Regions from separate parts of the Streptomyces sp. NPDC048496 genome, predicted to be linked through region 2. Evidence: riboswitches for the same ligand, from Rfam matches in the RefSeq annotation. Region 2 holds a riboswitch; each other region holds the start of a gene.
The links. A riboswitch is a leader RNA that binds a small molecule or an ion and turns the genes downstream of it on or off. The one in region 2 is predicted to bind cobalamin.
Positions count from the first base shown of each region.

Region 1: it holds a riboswitch for cobalamin, as region 2 does, so the genes downstream of both, ACGFSA_RS13150 (prenyltransferase/squalene oxidase repeat-containing protein) here and cobN (cobaltochelatase subunit CobN) in region 2, are expected to answer to the same signal.
Region 3: it holds a riboswitch for cobalamin, as region 2 does, so the genes downstream of both, ACGFSA_RS09375 (ribonucleoside-diphosphate reductase subunit alpha) here and cobN (cobaltochelatase subunit CobN) in region 2, are expected to answer to the same signal.
Region 4: it holds a riboswitch for cobalamin, as region 2 does, so the genes downstream of both, ACGFSA_RS22645 (CbtB domain-containing protein) here and cobN (cobaltochelatase subunit CobN) in region 2, are expected to answer to the same signal.

Region 1 covers NZ_JBICXB010000010.1:26,317-30,113, reverse strand. The annotation lists gene ACGFSA_RS13160 (aldehyde dehydrogenase) at 1-332, opposite strand, end outside; gene ACGFSA_RS13155 (MBL fold metallo-hydrolase) at 681-1,718, shown strand; cobalamin riboswitch at 1,750-1,884, shown strand; gene ACGFSA_RS13150 (prenyltransferase/squalene oxidase repeat-containing protein) at 1,992-3,260, shown strand; gene ACGFSA_RS13145 (SCO2322 family protein) at 3,302-3,797, shown strand, end outside.
Region 2 covers NZ_JBICXB010000048.1:35,555-39,351, reverse strand. The annotation lists gene cobN (cobaltochelatase subunit CobN) at 1-2,866, opposite strand, end outside; cobalamin riboswitch at 2,938-3,075, opposite strand; gene cobG (precorrin-3B synthase) at 3,466-3,797, shown strand, end outside.
Region 3 covers NZ_JBICXB010000006.1:168,603-172,399, reverse strand. The annotation lists gene mctP (monocarboxylate uptake permease MctP) at 1-943, shown strand, start outside; partial or broken gene ACGFSA_RS09380 (GNAT family N-acetyltransferase) at 1,070-1,315, shown strand; cobalamin riboswitch at 1,355-1,493, shown strand; gene ACGFSA_RS09375 (ribonucleoside-diphosphate reductase subunit alpha) at 1,637-3,797, shown strand, end outside.
Region 4 covers NZ_JBICXB010000026.1:85,957-89,753, reverse strand. The annotation lists gene ACGFSA_RS22665 (inositol monophosphatase family protein) at 1-45, shown strand, start outside; gene ACGFSA_RS22660 (hypothetical protein) at 204-884, opposite strand; gene ACGFSA_RS22655 (GNAT family N-acetyltransferase) at 1,090-1,653, shown strand; gene ACGFSA_RS22650 (CbtA family protein) at 1,721-2,491, opposite strand; gene ACGFSA_RS22645 (CbtB domain-containing protein) at 2,520-2,738, opposite strand; adenosylcobalamin (AdoCbl) riboswitch at 2,742-2,890, opposite strand; gene ACGFSA_RS22640 (histidine phosphatase family protein) at 3,017-3,595, shown strand.

The DNA of each region.
Region 1 (3,797 bases), on a different contig from region 2:
GCGAGCGCCTGCACCATCACGCTGGAGCTGTACGGAGTTCCGTTCTCGGAGCTGATGACGCGGGCGATCTCCTCGTACCGCACGGCGAACGCGTCCTTGATCCGCGTGATCACCTCGATCCGCTCGTCCAGCGACGCGCGCGGCCAGGGCCCTTCGTCGAAGGCCCGGCGGGCAGCGGTGACGGCCCGGTCCACATCGGCTTCGCAGGCGTGCGGCACCCTGCCGATGACCTGCTCGGTGTGGGGCGATATCACCTCGATGACGTCCTGGCCGAGCGGATCGACCAACTCCCCGCCGATGAACAGTTTTCCGTGTTCCACAAGCTCGGTCATGGCTGCTGCCTCCCGCGACCCGGCACGTACCGACTCCGCACCTGACTTCATACCTGACTCTGTGTCAGAACTGATACCAGTTCCAGTTCCAGGAGTCCACGCATCGGACATCCCCCACGAGACCGGCGTGATCCGAGAGGCGTCGGCGCCCCGCCCTGGCGAACGCTCCGCGGCGGGGCTCGCGGCACATCTTTACCTTCGATCCGCAGCGACCGGGGGAACTGCCGTCCTTCGCGGACCCGTTGATCCGAAGCAGATAGTCGTCCTGGGCTACTAGTGGAACGAGTTCTCGTTACAGTGGGCGTGGCGCAGCGCGGCCGCGGGCCGGGTCGGGAGAGGGGAAGCCCCATGACACAGGTGACCGAGCACGGCGGCGGCGTGTGGTCCATCAAGGTCCCGATCCCGGACAACCCGCTCGGCCACACCCTGGTGCATGTCCTCGACACCGACCGCGGGCCGGTCCTCGTCGACACCGGCTGGGACGACCCCGACGCCTGGGACACCCTGGTCGCCGGAGTCGCCGCCGTCGGTGTGGACATCGCCGGCATCCACGGCGTGGTCATCACCCACCACCATCCCGACCACCACGGACTCTCCGGACAGGTCCGCGAGGCCTCGGGGGCGTGGATCGCGATGCACGCCGCGGACACCGCGATCGTCCGCCGCACCCGTGAGTCCGAACCGGGCACCTGGCTCACCTACCTCGCGGCGAAGCTCGCCGCGGCCGGCGCACCGGAGGAGCACCTCGCCCCACTGCGCGCCGCCCGCACGGGCGGCCGGATGCGCACGCTCCCCGGACTGCGCGCCGCCCTCCCGGACCGCGAGATCGTCCCCGGCGAGCTGCTCGACCTCACGGGCCGGCGGCTCCGGGCGATCTGGACGCCGGGCCACACCCCCGGCCATGTCTGCCTGCACCTGGAGGAGGACCATCCGGCCGATCTGCCCGGCCGCGGCCGTCTCTTCTCCGGCGACCATCTGCTGCCCGGGATCAGCCCCCACATCGGGCTGTACGAGGACCCGGACGACGCGACGGTCACCGACCCCCTGGGCGACTACCTGGACTCGCTGGAGCGCATCGGCCGGCTCGGGGTCGCCGAGGTGCTGCCCGCCCACCAGTACGCGTTCACGGACGCGGCAGGGCGCGTGAGGGAACTCCTCGACCATCACGAGGAGCGGCTGACCGGGCTGCTCGCCCTGCTCACCACCCCGTTGACGCCGTGGCAACTGGCCGAGCGGATGGAGTGGAACCGGCCCTGGGAACAGATCCCGCACGGCTCGCGGAACATTGCCGTCTCCGAGGCGGAGGCTCATGTGCGCCGACTGGTGAAGCTGGGGCGCGCGGAGGCTGTGCCAGGCAGCGGGCCGGTGACGTACATCGCTGTGTGAGGCAGCCCTCCGCCCGGGGCGAGCGGGCTACCTCCCGGTAGAGTGTGCGAGTCGTCATCATGCCCGTTCAGGGGGAAGCCGGTGCAAATCCGGCACTGACCACGCAACCGTGAGCCGCTGACACAGCGGTGAGTCGGGATGCCCTGTCCGCGGTCGTGACCGGCTCGCGTCACCGGAACCCCGGTGGCCGGCACCGTCGAGGAATACGGGGCCGGAGCCTGGTGCCTGAGTGTGCCTGTGCCCGGTTCCCCACCAGGAGAGGCTCAGCCCGCCATGACCGTACGCCGCAGCGCAGCAGCGCTCGCCGCCACCGCCACCGTGCTCTGTGCGGCCGCTGCCCCGGCCGCGGTCGCGGCGCCGTCCGCCTCCCCCACCCCGTCCGTTGCGCTGCCCTCCGGGCTGTACGGCACCAAGGACCCGACGTACGACGGGGTCTGGCGGCAGTCGCTGGCCTTCCTCGCCCAGCGCGTCGAGGGGGTCGTGCCCGCGGCGAAGTCGGTGGACTGGCTGATCGCCCAGCAGTGCGCGAGCGGCGCCTACGCCTCGTACCGCGCCGATGTCTCCAAGCCGTGCGACGCCAAGACCATGCTGGACACCAACGCGACCGCCGCCGCGGTGCAGGCGCTGGCGGATGTCGGCGGGCACCGCGACATCGTCAACAACGGCGTCCGCTGGCTGAAGTCCGTCCAGAACGAGGACGGCGGCTGGGGCTACAACGCGGGCTCCCCCAGCGACGCCAACTCCACCTCGATCGTGATCGGCGCGCTGGCCTGGCAGGGCCAGCGGATCGGCGACATGACGAATCCGGGCGGCAAAACCCCGTACGACGCGCTGCTCGCGCTCGCGATCCCGTGCGGCGGCCCGGACGGCGGCGCGTTCGCGTACCAGCCCGACAAGGCCGGGAAGCTCGCCGCGAACGCGGACGCCACAGCGGCCGCCGTGCTCGGCTCGATGGGCAAGGGGCTGGCCGCCGGGGACAACGCCGCGGTCGAGGGCAAGCCGCCGGCCTGCCGGAAGGGCGACGTCGTCAAGCCGGAGCAGGCCGCCCAGAACGGCGCGTTCTACCTCGCGGGCGCCCTCGCGAAGAACGGCAACCACCTGAACCTGCCGCCGATGCCGGGCGCCGACGACACCACCCCGCAGCCCGACTTCGGCAACACCGCGGACGCGGTCGTCGCCCTGGCCTCCGCGGGCCACAAGAACAAGGCGGCCGGTGCGGTCGGCTGGCTGCAGAAGAACTCCAGGAGCTGGGCCGAGGAGAGCGGCCCCGCCGCCTACGCCCAGCTGGTCCTGGCCGCGCACGCGACCGGCGCCGACGCCCGCGACTTCGGCGGCGTGGACCTGGTCCGGGCGCTGAACGCGAGCGGTCCCGCGCCCGCCGCCGTCATCACGCCCAGTGCGACCCCAAACGACTTCTCGGCCGAGGACGGCACCAGCGACGACGCCGGTCTCGGGGTGTGGTGGCTGGTCGGTATCGGTCTCGCCGCCGGTGCGGGCATCGGCTTCCTCATCAGCAGCCGCCGGAAGACCGAGCAGCCGTGAACCGAGCGGGGAATCGTGCGGGGAATGCGTTCGCCGGACGGGTGGCCGTCGCACTGCTGCTGGTGCTCGGCGCCGCTCTGACCGTGCTCGGCGCGGGCACCGCCCATGCGGCCGGCTACCGCTACTGGTCGTTCTGGGAAGGCAAGGGGTCCGGCTGGGCCTACGCCACCCAGGGCCCCTCGCTCGTCCAGCCCGACGACGGGGCGGTACAGGGCTTCCGGTTCTCCGTGAGCGAGGACTCCCAGGACTCGGCGAAACCGCGCCGCACCCCCGACTTCGCGACGGTCTGCGCGGACACCCCCGCCAAGGACAGCACCAAGCGCGTCGCGCTCGTCATCGACCCCGGCACGCCGGCGGACGCCCCGGCCGGGGAGACGCCGCCCGCGCTGCGCACCGCCTGCGCGCAGGTCGCCCCCGGGGCAAGTACCGCCGAGGCGCTCGCCTCGGTGGCCAAGCCGCTGCGCTACAGCAGCGACGCCCTGCTCTGCGCGATCTCCGGCTACCCCGCCTCGGGCTGCGGCGAGCAGGTCTCCGGCA
Region 2 (3,797 bases):
GTTCGTCGCCGTGTTCGGCGAGGTCGGCCTGGGCGTGCGCCCGGATGTGGTTCTGCTCGGCCGGTTCGTCGAGGGACGCGGCGAGACGGACCGCGTCGTCGAGCAGGCCGATGGTGTGCGGGAACGCGTCCCGGAAGAAGCCGGAGATGCGCAGCGTCACATCGATGCGCGGGCGGCCCAGCTCGGCGAGGTCGATCGGTTCCAGGCCGGTGACGCGGCGCGAGGCGTCGTCCCAGACCGGGCGGATGCCGAGCAGCGCCAGGGCCTCGGCGACGTCGTCGCCGGAGGTGCGCATCGCGCTGGTGCCCCACAGGGAGAGGCCGACCGAGGTGGGCCACTCGCCGTTGTCGGTGCGGTAGCGCTCCAGGAGCGAGTCGGCCAGGGCCTGACCGGTCTCCCAGGCGAGGCGGGACGGGACCGCCTTCGGGTCGACGGAGTAGAAGTTGCGACCGGTCGGCAGGACGTTGACCAGGCCGCGCAGCGGGGATCCGGAGGGGCCCGCCGGGACGAAGCCACCGTTCAGGGCGTGGACGGTGTGGTCGAGTTCGGCGGTGGTGGCGGACAGCCGGGGGACCACCTCGCGGGCGGCGAAGTCGAGGATGTCCGCGACCGGTCGCGGATGCGACGCTGTTACGGTCGCGACCGCTGCCGGGTCCCAGTCCGCGTCCTCCATCGCCTGGACCAGGGCGCGTGCCTGCTCCTCGGCCTCGTCGGCGGTGGTGCGGGTGGCAGCGGACTCGTCCAGCCCGAGTGCCTCGCGCAGGCCGGGCAGCGACGCCGTACCGCCCCAGATCTGGCGGGCGCGCAGGATCGCCAGGACCAGGTTGACCCGGTCCGCACCGGCCGGAGCACCGCCCAGGACGTGCAGGCCGTCGCGGATCTGGGCGTCCTTGATCTCGCAGAGCCAGCCGTCCAGATGCATGATGAACTCGTCAAAACCCTCGTCGTCCGGGCGGTCGTCGAGCCCGAGGTCGTGGTCGAGCTTGGCGGCCTGGATCAGGGTCCAGATCTGGGCGCGGATCGCGGGCAGTTTCGCCGGGTCCATCGCGGCGATCTGGGCGTGCTCGTCGAGGAGTTGCTCCAGGCGCGCGATGTCGCCGTAGCTGTCCGCGCGGGCCATCGGCGGCACGAGGTGGTCGATCAGGGTGGCGTGGACGCGGCGCTTGGCCTGCGTGCCCTCGCCCGGGTCGTTCACCAGGAACGGGTAGACGAGCGGGAGATCACCCAGTGCCGCGTCCGGGCCGCAGTCCGCGGACAGGCCCGCGTTCTTGCCGGGCAGCCACTCCAGGTTGCCGTGCTTGCCGAGGTGGATCATCGCGTCGGCCCCGAAACCGCCGTCGTCCCGCGCCGCCGCGATCCAGCGGTACGCGGCCAAGTAGTGGTGCGAGGGCGGCAGATCGGGGTCGTGGTAGATCGCGATCGGGTTCTCGCCGAAGCCGCGCGGCGGCTGGATGAGAATGAGGAGGTTCCCGCGGCGCAGGGCGGCGAGCACGATGTCGCCCTCCGGATTGCGGGAGCGGTCCACGAACATCTCGCCGGGCGGCGGACCCCAGTGCCGCTCGACGGCGTCGCGGAGGCCGGCCGGGAGCGTGGCGTACCAGCGCCGGTAGTCGGCGGCCGGGATACGGACCGGGTTGCGGGCCAGCTGCTCCTCGGTCAGCCACTCCTGGTCGTGGCCGCCGGCCTCGATCAGGGCGTAGATCAGCTCGTCGCCGTCGCCGGAGACCAGGCCGGGGAGTTCGTCCTCGGGCCCGAAGTCGTATCCCTCGGCGCGCAGTCGGCGCAACAGGGCGACGGCGCTGGCGGGGGTGTCGAGCCCGACGGCGTTGCCGATACGGGAGTGCTTGGTCGGGTAGGCGGAGAGGACGAGTGCCAGACGCTTGTCCCCGGCCGGGATGTGGCGAAGCCGTGCGTGGCGTACGGCGATTCCGGCGACGCGTGCGGCGCGTTCGGTGTCGGCGACGTACGCGGGCAGCCCGTCCTCGTCGACCTCCTTGAAGGAGAACGGGACGGTGATCAGCCGGCCGTCGAACTCGGGGACCGCGATCTGGCTGGCCGCGTCGAGCGGGGAGACACCCTCGTCGTTGTCCTCCCAGTCGCTGCGCGAGCTGGTCAGGCAGAGAGCCTGCAGGATCGGTACGTCGAGTCCGGTGAGCGCACCCGCGTCCCAGGACTCGTCGTCGCCGCCCGCCGATGCCTCGGCGGGCCGGGTGCCGCCCGCGGCGAGGACGGTGGTGACGATGGCGTCGGCGGCGCGCAGTTCGTCGATGAGTGCGGGTTCCGGGGTACGCAGCGAGGCGACGTACAGGGGGAGGGCACGGGCGCCCGCGTCCTCGACCGCCCGGCAGAGCGTGTCGACGAACGCGGTGTTCCCGCTCATGTGGTGGGCGCGGTAGTAGAGCACCGCGATGGTCGGGCCGTCGGTGGCGCGCGCGGTGCGCTCCAGGGGTCCCCAGGACGGTGCGGGCGCCGGGGGCTCGAAGCCGTGGCCGGTCAGCAGCACGGTGTCGGAGAGGAACCGGGCCAGCTGGTCCAGGTTGGCCGGGCCGCCGTGCGCCAGGTAGGCGTGGGCCTCGGCGGCGATCCCGATCGGGACGGTGGAGGCGGCCATCAGCTGGGCGTCGGGGGCCTGTTCGCCGGTGAGGACGACGACCGGCCTGCCGGTGGCGAGGACCTGGTCGAGCCCTTCCTGCCAGGCGCGGACACCGCCGAGGAGGCGTACGACGACGAGGTCGGTGCCGTCGAGGAGGGCGGGGAGGTCGTCGAGCGACAGGCGCGAGGGGTTGGCGTAGCGGTAGGTCACCGGACCGTCCGCGGCGCGGGCGCTGAGCAGGTCGGTGTCGGACGTCGACAGGAGCAGAATCATGCGGCGTCGGGCCTTCCTCGGGGTGTCCACGCCCCGGGCGGTGTCGAAATGGGGTCTCCCCTGCTCGAGCGGGGTCGAGAGCTCGGGGAAGGGAGTTCCTGACTCGCCCGGCCGCCCAGGCCGGACTCACAGTGGCGGGACCGCGCCGGACTCGCACCGGGCTTCCTCCCCTATCGCCGTCTTAGAGGCCTCGCACGTAGGTGGGGCGGCGTCGCGTGCCGATGGGCGGCGCCTGGCGGCGTTGTCGTCGGTCGACGACGCTCCGCGTCGCCTCCCTCCTCCGCCTTGCCAGGCTTGCCCCTCGCCCCGCTCCTTCCTCCACCCCACCTACGTGCGAGGCCTCTTAGAGCCTGTCGGGTGACCTTCGATCGGAGAGCGGACGCGGCGTGGTGCGTGCGATTCCAAGGCGCCGGGATGGCCTCGTAGCGGAGCTACTAGGGCATTTCGGCAACGCCGGAAGCGTGCGTGCCACGCCGTGACCGCCCGATCAGAGGTCGCCCGACAGGCTCTTAGGCGACGCCGGGCCGGGTGGCCCGTTGCTAGGCATAGTAAGGGCCTTGCATCGGATGGGATTCATACAGCTCGGAATGATGGTCGGTATGCTCGCCGCCATGTCCACTTCCGACACCCCGCCATCAACCCTGGGGGAGCCCGTCTCCCGTGACCGCGGCGATGCCTGCCCGGGGTCGCTGCGGCTCCACCGGGCGGACGACGGGGCGCTGGCGCGGGTCCGGATCCCCGGTGGCGTGCTGACTGCCCGACAGGCGGACGCGCTCCACGGTGCCGCGCGGGAGTTGGGCGACGGTGAGCTGCATCTCACTTCGCGGGGCAATGTCCAGTTGCGCGGCCTCGGCCTGGGGTGCGGCGGACGGCTCGCCGAACTCCTGTCCGGGGCAGGGCTGCTGCCGTCCCGGAGCCATGAGCGGATACG
Region 3 (3,797 bases), on a different contig from region 2:
CGGAGGGAAACCGACCGGCGCGCTGGCTCCCGCCGAGGCCAACCAATGGACCTACGCCACTCTGGCGTTGGGCTCGGCACTGGCACTGTTCATGTATCCGCACTCGATCACGGCGACGCTCTCCAGCCGCAGCCGCAATGTGATCCGGCGCAACACCACGATCCTGCCGCTGTACTCGCTGATGCTGGGCCTGCTGGCGCTGCTCGGCTTCATGGCGATCGCCGCCGGAGTCAAGGTGGAGAACGGACAGTTGGCGATCCCGCAGCTGTTCGAGAACATGTTCCCCGACTGGTTCGCCGGCGTGGCGTTCGCCGCGATCGGCATCGGCGCGCTGGTTCCCGCCGCGATCATGTCGATCGCCGCGGCGAACCTGTTCACCCGGAACATCTACAAGGACTTCCTGAAGCCCGACGCGACCCCGGCCCAGGAGACGAAGGTCTCCAAGCTGGTGTCGCTGCTGGTGAAGGTCGGTGCACTCGTCTTCGTCCTCACCATGGACAAGACGGTCGCGATCAACTTCCAGCTGCTCGGCGGGATCTGGATCCTGCAGACGTTCCCGGCGCTGGTCGGCGGCCTGTTCACCCGGTGGTTCCACCGCTGGGCGCTGCTCGCGGGCTGGGCGGTCGGCATGGCGTACGGCACGCTCGCCGCGTACGGAGTGGCGAGCCCGACCCACACCCAGGCGCACTTCGGCGGCTCCTCGAAGGAGATCCCGGGGATCGGCGAGATCGGCTACATCGGTCTGACGGCGTTCGTGCTTAACGCCGTGGTGACGGTGGTGCTGACCTTCGTCCTGAACGCGGTGAAGGCCCCGGCGGGCGTCGACGAGACCTCCCCGGCGGACTACACGGCGGACACGGGCGACCCGGGCGTCCAGGTGGAACTCCCCTCGGCCAGGCCCGAGTCGAGCCCGTCACCCGACGCGAGCCCGTCCGCCGGCTAGTGCCCTTCGTCCGGATCGGGCCCGATCCGGACGAAGGGCCCTGGTTCCCTCGCCGGACGGGCTGCACCCAGCCCGTCCGGCGTCACCCACCGGTACGGCACACTCCCGGCATGGACCTGTCGATCCGCCGAATTCCGGATGCTCGCCGTCGCACGGGCGGCGCGCGGCCCCGGGGCGGGCGAGGCGCTCGTGCGGGCCTGTATCGACCGGGCACGGGCCACGAAGGGCGTCGCGCGGCTCGTCCTGTCCACCCAGCCGACCATGTCCGGCGCCCACCGGATCTACCATCGGCTCGACTTCGTACGCACGCCGGAACGCGACCGGGATCCCCTTGCGGGCCTCGCGCTGCTCACGTACAGCCTGGGCCTCTGAACCGATTCGACACAACATGTGGGGGCCACCTCATCGGACGGCCCCCACATGTATGCTCGTGCTCGCTGTCGCCGCAGGGAAATCCGGTGCGAATCCGGAACTGTCCCGCAACGGTATGTTCAGGGCCCTTTTGCGCACCCTGAAAGTCCGAGGACCTGCCGACAGCGCGTCCGGCTCGACCGATCCGGACGCCCAGACGTCCGGGCCTCGCGGATGGGCCGGTGGACGCCGCACACAGTGCTGCCCTCCTTCTTCGGGCATGCCTCCACGCGGCTGCCCCGCTCCCCCGCCGGCCCCGAGCCGAGCGAGGGAGAGCACCACGTGACCATCGCGCCAGCCGATCCGGCTTCAGTCGCCGAGTCCGCGGGAACCACGAATGACGGACCCGGGACCGCACTGCTGCGGACCCTGACCGACCTCACTGCCGATCTGCCCGACACCGACCCCGGCCGCGTCGCCGCCGCCGCGCTGCGCGGCCGCAACGCCGCGTCGGACGAGGCGGAGTTGCGCGCGCTGGCCACCGAGGCCGCCGCGGGTCTGATCGCCGAGGACCCCGCGTACTCCCGGCTCGCCGCCCGCCTCCTGACTCGCACCATCGCGGACGAGGCGGCCGGTCAGGGCGCGCTGTCGTTCTCCGCGTCGGTCGCCGTCGGCCACCGCGAGGGTCTGATCGCGGACCGTACGGCCGCGTTCGTGGCGCTCCACGCGGCCCGGCTCGACGCGCTGGTCGAGCAGTCCCTCGCCGACGGCGCCGACGACCGGTTCGGCTACTTCGGGCTGCGGACACTGCACAGCCGCTATCTGCTGCGTCACCCGCTCACCCGCCAGGTCATCGAGACGCCGCAGCACTTCATGCTGCGCGTCGCCGCCGGTCTCGCCGAGGACGAGTCGGTGCGCGCACTGGACGAGGTCGCCGCACTGTACGGCCTGATGAGCCGCCTCGACTACCTCCCCTCCTCCCCCACACTCTTCAACTCCGGCACCCGGCACCCGCAGATGTCCTCCTGCTATCTGCTGGACTCGCCGTTGGACGAGCTCGACTCCATCTACGACCGCTACCACCAGGTGGCGCGACTCTCCAAGCACGCGGGCGGCATCGGCCTCTCGTACTCCCGGATCCGCGCCCGCGGTTCGCTGATCCGCGGCACCAACGGGCACTCCAACGGCATCGTGCCGTTCCTGAAGACGCTCGACGCCTCGGTCGCCGCAGTGAACCAGGGCGGCCGCCGCAAGGGCGCCGCCGCCGTCTACCTGGAGACGTGGCACGCGGACATCGAGGAATTCCTGGAGCTGCGCGACAACACGGGCGAGGACCAGCGGCGTACGCACAACCTCAACCTGGCGCACTGGATCCCGGACGAATTCATGCGCCGGGTCGACGCGGACGGCGACTGGTCGCTGTTCTCCCCCGCCGACGTGCCGGAACTGGTCGACCTGTGGGGCGACGAGTTCGACGCCGTGTACCGGGCCGCCGAGGCCAAGGGCCTGGCCCGCAAGTCGATGCCCGCGCGTGAGCTGTACGGCCGGATGATGCGGACGCTCGCGCAGACCGGTCAGGGCTGGATGACGTTCAAGGACGCCTCCAACCGGACGGCCAACCAGACCGCCGAGCCGGGTCGCGTCGTCCACTCGTCGAACCTGTGCACCGAGATCCTCGAAGTCACCGACGACGGCGAGACCGCCGTCTGCAACCTCGGTTCGGTCAACCTCGGTTCGTTCGTGGCCGACGGCGACATCGACTGGGAGCGGCTGGACTCCACCGTCCGTACCGCCGTGACGTTCCTCGACCGGGTCGTCGACATCAACTTCTACCCGACCGAGCAGGCCGGCCGCTCCAACGCCCGCTGGCGTCCGGTGGGGCTGGGCGCGATGGGGCTCCAGGACGTCTTCTTCCGGCTGCGGCTGCCGTTCGACTCCCCCGAGGCCCGCGTGCTCTCCACGAAGATCTCCGAGCGGATCATGCTCGCCGCGTACGAGGCGTCCTGCGACCTCGCCGAGCGGTCCGGTCCGCTGCCCGCCTGGTCCGAGACGCGTGCCGCCCGCGGCGTGCTGCACCCCGACCACTACGACACCGAGCTGAGCTGGCCGGAGCGCTGGGACGCGCTGCGCGCCCGGATCGCGAAGACCGGCATGCGCAACTCGCTGCTGCTGGCCATCGCTCCGACCGCCACGATCGCCTCGATCGCCGGGGTGTACGAATGCATCGAGCCGCAGGTCTCCAACCTCTTCAAGCGCGAAACGCTCAGCGGTGAGTTCCTCCAGGTCAACGCCTATCTGGTGAACGAGCTGAAGCAGCTGGGCGTGTGGGACGCGCGGACCCGCGAGGCGCTGCGCGAGGCGAGCGGCTCGGTGCAGGGCTTCGCCTGGATCCCGGAGGACGTACGGGCGCTGTACCGCACGGCATGGGAGATCCCGCAGCGCGGTCTGATCGACATGGCGGCGGCGCGTACGCCGTTCCTGGACCAGAGCCAGTCGCTGAACC
Region 4 (3,797 bases), on a different contig from region 2:
TTGGCGGCCGAGCTGCGGGCGCTGGTCAACACCGCGGAGTACTGAAAGATGCCCGACGCACTGCGTATCGCCGTCGTTGGTTACGGACAGGTCGCCCGCCTCCACGCCGAGATCACCCTGGCCGAGGGGCAGGTGCTCCACCGTGTGGTGGGGCGCCTGCCGGAACCGACCGCCGACTTCGCGAAGGAGTTCGGCATCGCCCATCACGGAGTCTCGCTCGACGAGGCGCTCGCGGACGACGCGACCGCGTTGCGGGCCAACTCGCGGCCCCGGTACCGAGGGTCGTCCTGCCCGTCCGGCGTCAGGCCCGACAGTGCGTTCAGGAACAGCGCGGCGAAGTCGTCCTCCAGGTACTTGATCGTCACGTGGTCCTTGGCCTGGCGGCGACGGGCCTGGTTGACCTGCACCTGGGACGCCTGCTCACCGAAGTAGGCCGTGCCCTGCTTGTACGTGAACGGCTCCGCGTCCGTGTACCCTTCGTCAACCGCCCATCGGTAGAAGCTCGCCAGGATGCCCACGTTCTGGTTCCACGTCGACGCCTCGAAACGGTGCTTGATCGGCCCGGTCGCCCGGTACACGGCGTACGCGCCCAGGGCCGACTTCAGCCGCATCCGGGTGTCGAACAGACCCACCCCGTGCTCGGCCAGGAACTCCATCCACTCCTTCACCGTGCGGGCGTAGTAGGTACACGACTTCGGCGCCGGGCACCCATTCGTCGGCAGCTCACGAAGCCACCGGTTCACCGCCACAGTCGGCCGCGGCCCCGAGACGTCCTCGAAGAAGAGGTCGTCATCGATCAGGACCGGCATCCCCTCCGGGATCGCGGGCTTGGCCGGGACATCCCAGTCCTCCCACCCTCGAGAGGAATAGAACACATTTTCCATTCCGCCGACCCTGTCACCCGACACAGCACAGTGCAACATGCAAACCCGCTGGCCCTGCCCCTGCCGCACCCCTGTGGCAACACGACAACAAAGCGAGAACAACACGTATCAGCGTCACCCAGCCCTGCTACCCACTCCCTCAGGCAGCAAAAATTCCGATAATTCCGGTGCGCCGAAGCTCGCCGCCGTGATATTCCGACGAGTCATGGGAGATCTTCTGACACCTCGACTCGTACTCCACCCGTTGAGTCCCGCCGAGGCGGAGAACATAGTGGCCCGCCGTCCGGGGCCGGGCGCCCTGTGGGCACCGGAGTACCCGACCGACGGCGACGCGGCCGGGGCCGGACATTTCTTGGAACACTGCGCCGACACCGGCAACCCCCAGCCGTTCGGCGCCTACGAGATCCGCCTCCGCCAGGACGGACACGCCATAGGCGGAGTGGGCTTTCACGGCGCTCCGAACGCGGAGGGGCAGGTGACGATCGGCTACGGCCTGACCCCTGCGGCGCGCGGCAAGGGGTACGCCGCCGAGGCGCTGCGGGCGCTGCTGGAGTTCGCCCGCGACGAGGGCATCGCCGCCGTGAACGGCGATGCCGACCTCGACAACATCGCGTCCCACCACGTCATGGTGGCGGCAGGCATGCGGTTCGTCAGGGCGGACGACCGGGTGAAGCACTTCCTGATCGACTGGTCGGACACGTCGGAGGCGTCGGACGCAACGGATGCGACGTACGTGGCTGAAGCGACCGACGCGACGGACGCCGCATAGACGGGAGAACCCGCCGGGGCTTCCCGGCGGGTTCTCCCGTCATACGGCCGACGAGTCGGCCGGCGCCTCAGCTCGCAGCGGCTGTGGCGTGGGACGTGGTACCGCCCCCGGCCGTCACCGTGCCGGCCTTCGGCACCAGCAGCCGCTCGGTCAGATAGCCGAAGACCAGACCGAACGTGGTCCACAGCGTGGCCTGAACAGCGAGGGTGGCGAGGCGGAACTCCCACAGCAGACTGGCCGGGAAGCCCTTGCCGACCTCGTTGAACGAGGGCAGGAAGGCGTAGGCCAGCCCGATGACGAGCACATAGGCGGCGGACGCGGCAATGGACGCGTTCCAGTTGCCCAGGCGGGGAGCCAGCCGTTTGCCGAAGATGACGGCAGCGACGGCCAACAGCACGCTGAGGACGACCATCAGGAAGAACAGGGTGGTGCGTTGGCCGATCGTGTCGGGGTGTCCGACAGCCGGCGGATTGGCCGGGTATTTGAGGAACGGCACGACATACACGGTCAGCAGGGCGCCGAACGCGATCAATGCGGCCGTGGCCCTCGGGCCGAACCTGCCGATGCGGCCGAGGGCGTAGCAGAAGACCAGCGCGGCGATGCCGCCGATCGCCACACCGAAGACCAGGACACCGGTGGCGAGACCCGCGGTGGACTGCATGGTGCGGCTGACAAGTTCCTCGCCGCCGTGCTCGTGGCCGTGAGCCTCTTCGAGCGCGATCGCCGCGTCCACCCGGGATTCACCGAGGAAGTAGGCGACGGCAAGAGCGAGCGCGCCGGCGGCAAGTCCGGCCAGCATGCCGCGGACGAGCAGCGCTCTGACAGATATGGAGTTCATGAGCGGTTCCCCTGAGGTGCGCGGCGTGTCAGTGGCAGGGGAAACCGAGCAGGTGGCGACCGTCGTGAACCCACTCGTGGACACCTTCGCCGGAGATGACAGCGGTGGCACCCTGCTCGGCGCCGACAAAGTACAGCAGGACGAGCATGAGGATGCCGAAGAAGACCGCCCACGGGGCAATGGCCTTCAGCGAGATGGGGGTGATGGCGGGTGTGGCGACGGTTGCGGGGGCAGCAGTCTGTGCCATGGCAGAACCTCCTGAGGGAACACGCGTCCCGATCGTGGTGCCTGAGACGACAGTGCCGGGTCTGACTTCCCGCAGGGGTACGGGTTCACAGTGGCGCGACCGTGCCGGATTCTCACCGGACTTCCGTCACACCGTCGTCATGTTCATCGCGACCTTACCGCCTGCGGGCACGCGCCGCCATGGCGCCATCTGCGGGGCCGGAAGGCCCGGATGCCGTGGTGTGCTTACCCGAAAGGCCACAGTTCAGGGAGTTGACACCGGTGTTGACGGTACAAGTGATGTTGATCTCGCCGGCGCTCAATGCTGCGCTGCGTGAAGCCCGTTTCGACGGCGACGCCCCGCTCGACGCGTCCGGTGTCGGGCGGGCGCGTGCGGCCGCTGCCGCGGTGCCTGCCGCCGATCGCCGGGTGTGCGGAGCGGACGAGCGGTGCGCCGGGACCGCCGAGGCGCTGGGGCTGCGGTCCGAACCCGAACCGGCCCTCCGCGGCTGGGACTTGGGGCGCTGGAGCGGGCAGCGGCTGGCGAAGGTGAGCGAGGCCGAGCCGGAGGCGGTGTCGGTCTGGCTGTCCGGCCCTTCGGCGGCACCGCACGGCGGTGAGTCGCTGCTGGACCTGTGTGCGCGGGTGGGCGGCTGGCTGGACTCGTCGCATCGGGACGGCGCCGGGGACGGCCGCGTGATCGCCGTGGTCGAACCCGCGGTGGTGCGCGCCGCGATCGTGCACGCGCTGGGCCTTCCGCCGCAGGCGTTCTGGCGGTTGGATGTCGCCCCATTGACACTGACAGAGCTCAGCGGCCGGTCCGGCCGCTGGAACCTGCGCTGCGGGCGGTCCCTGAGCACCGGAACCGACGCCCCGTAACCCGGCGTCGGCCTCCACCGCCGGGCCGGCCCGCCCTGCCGGTGGCGGACTGTACCTCCCCTCCCCGCCGGCACCTTGAGGCGAGCGCCCGAGGCCGGACCCCCCACAACGCCGCCAGTACCCACCCATCCCCTCCGCGGCAGGCGCCCGTGGGTCCGCCCACATACCGTTCCTGAGCAAGCCCACGAGCCCACCATCACAC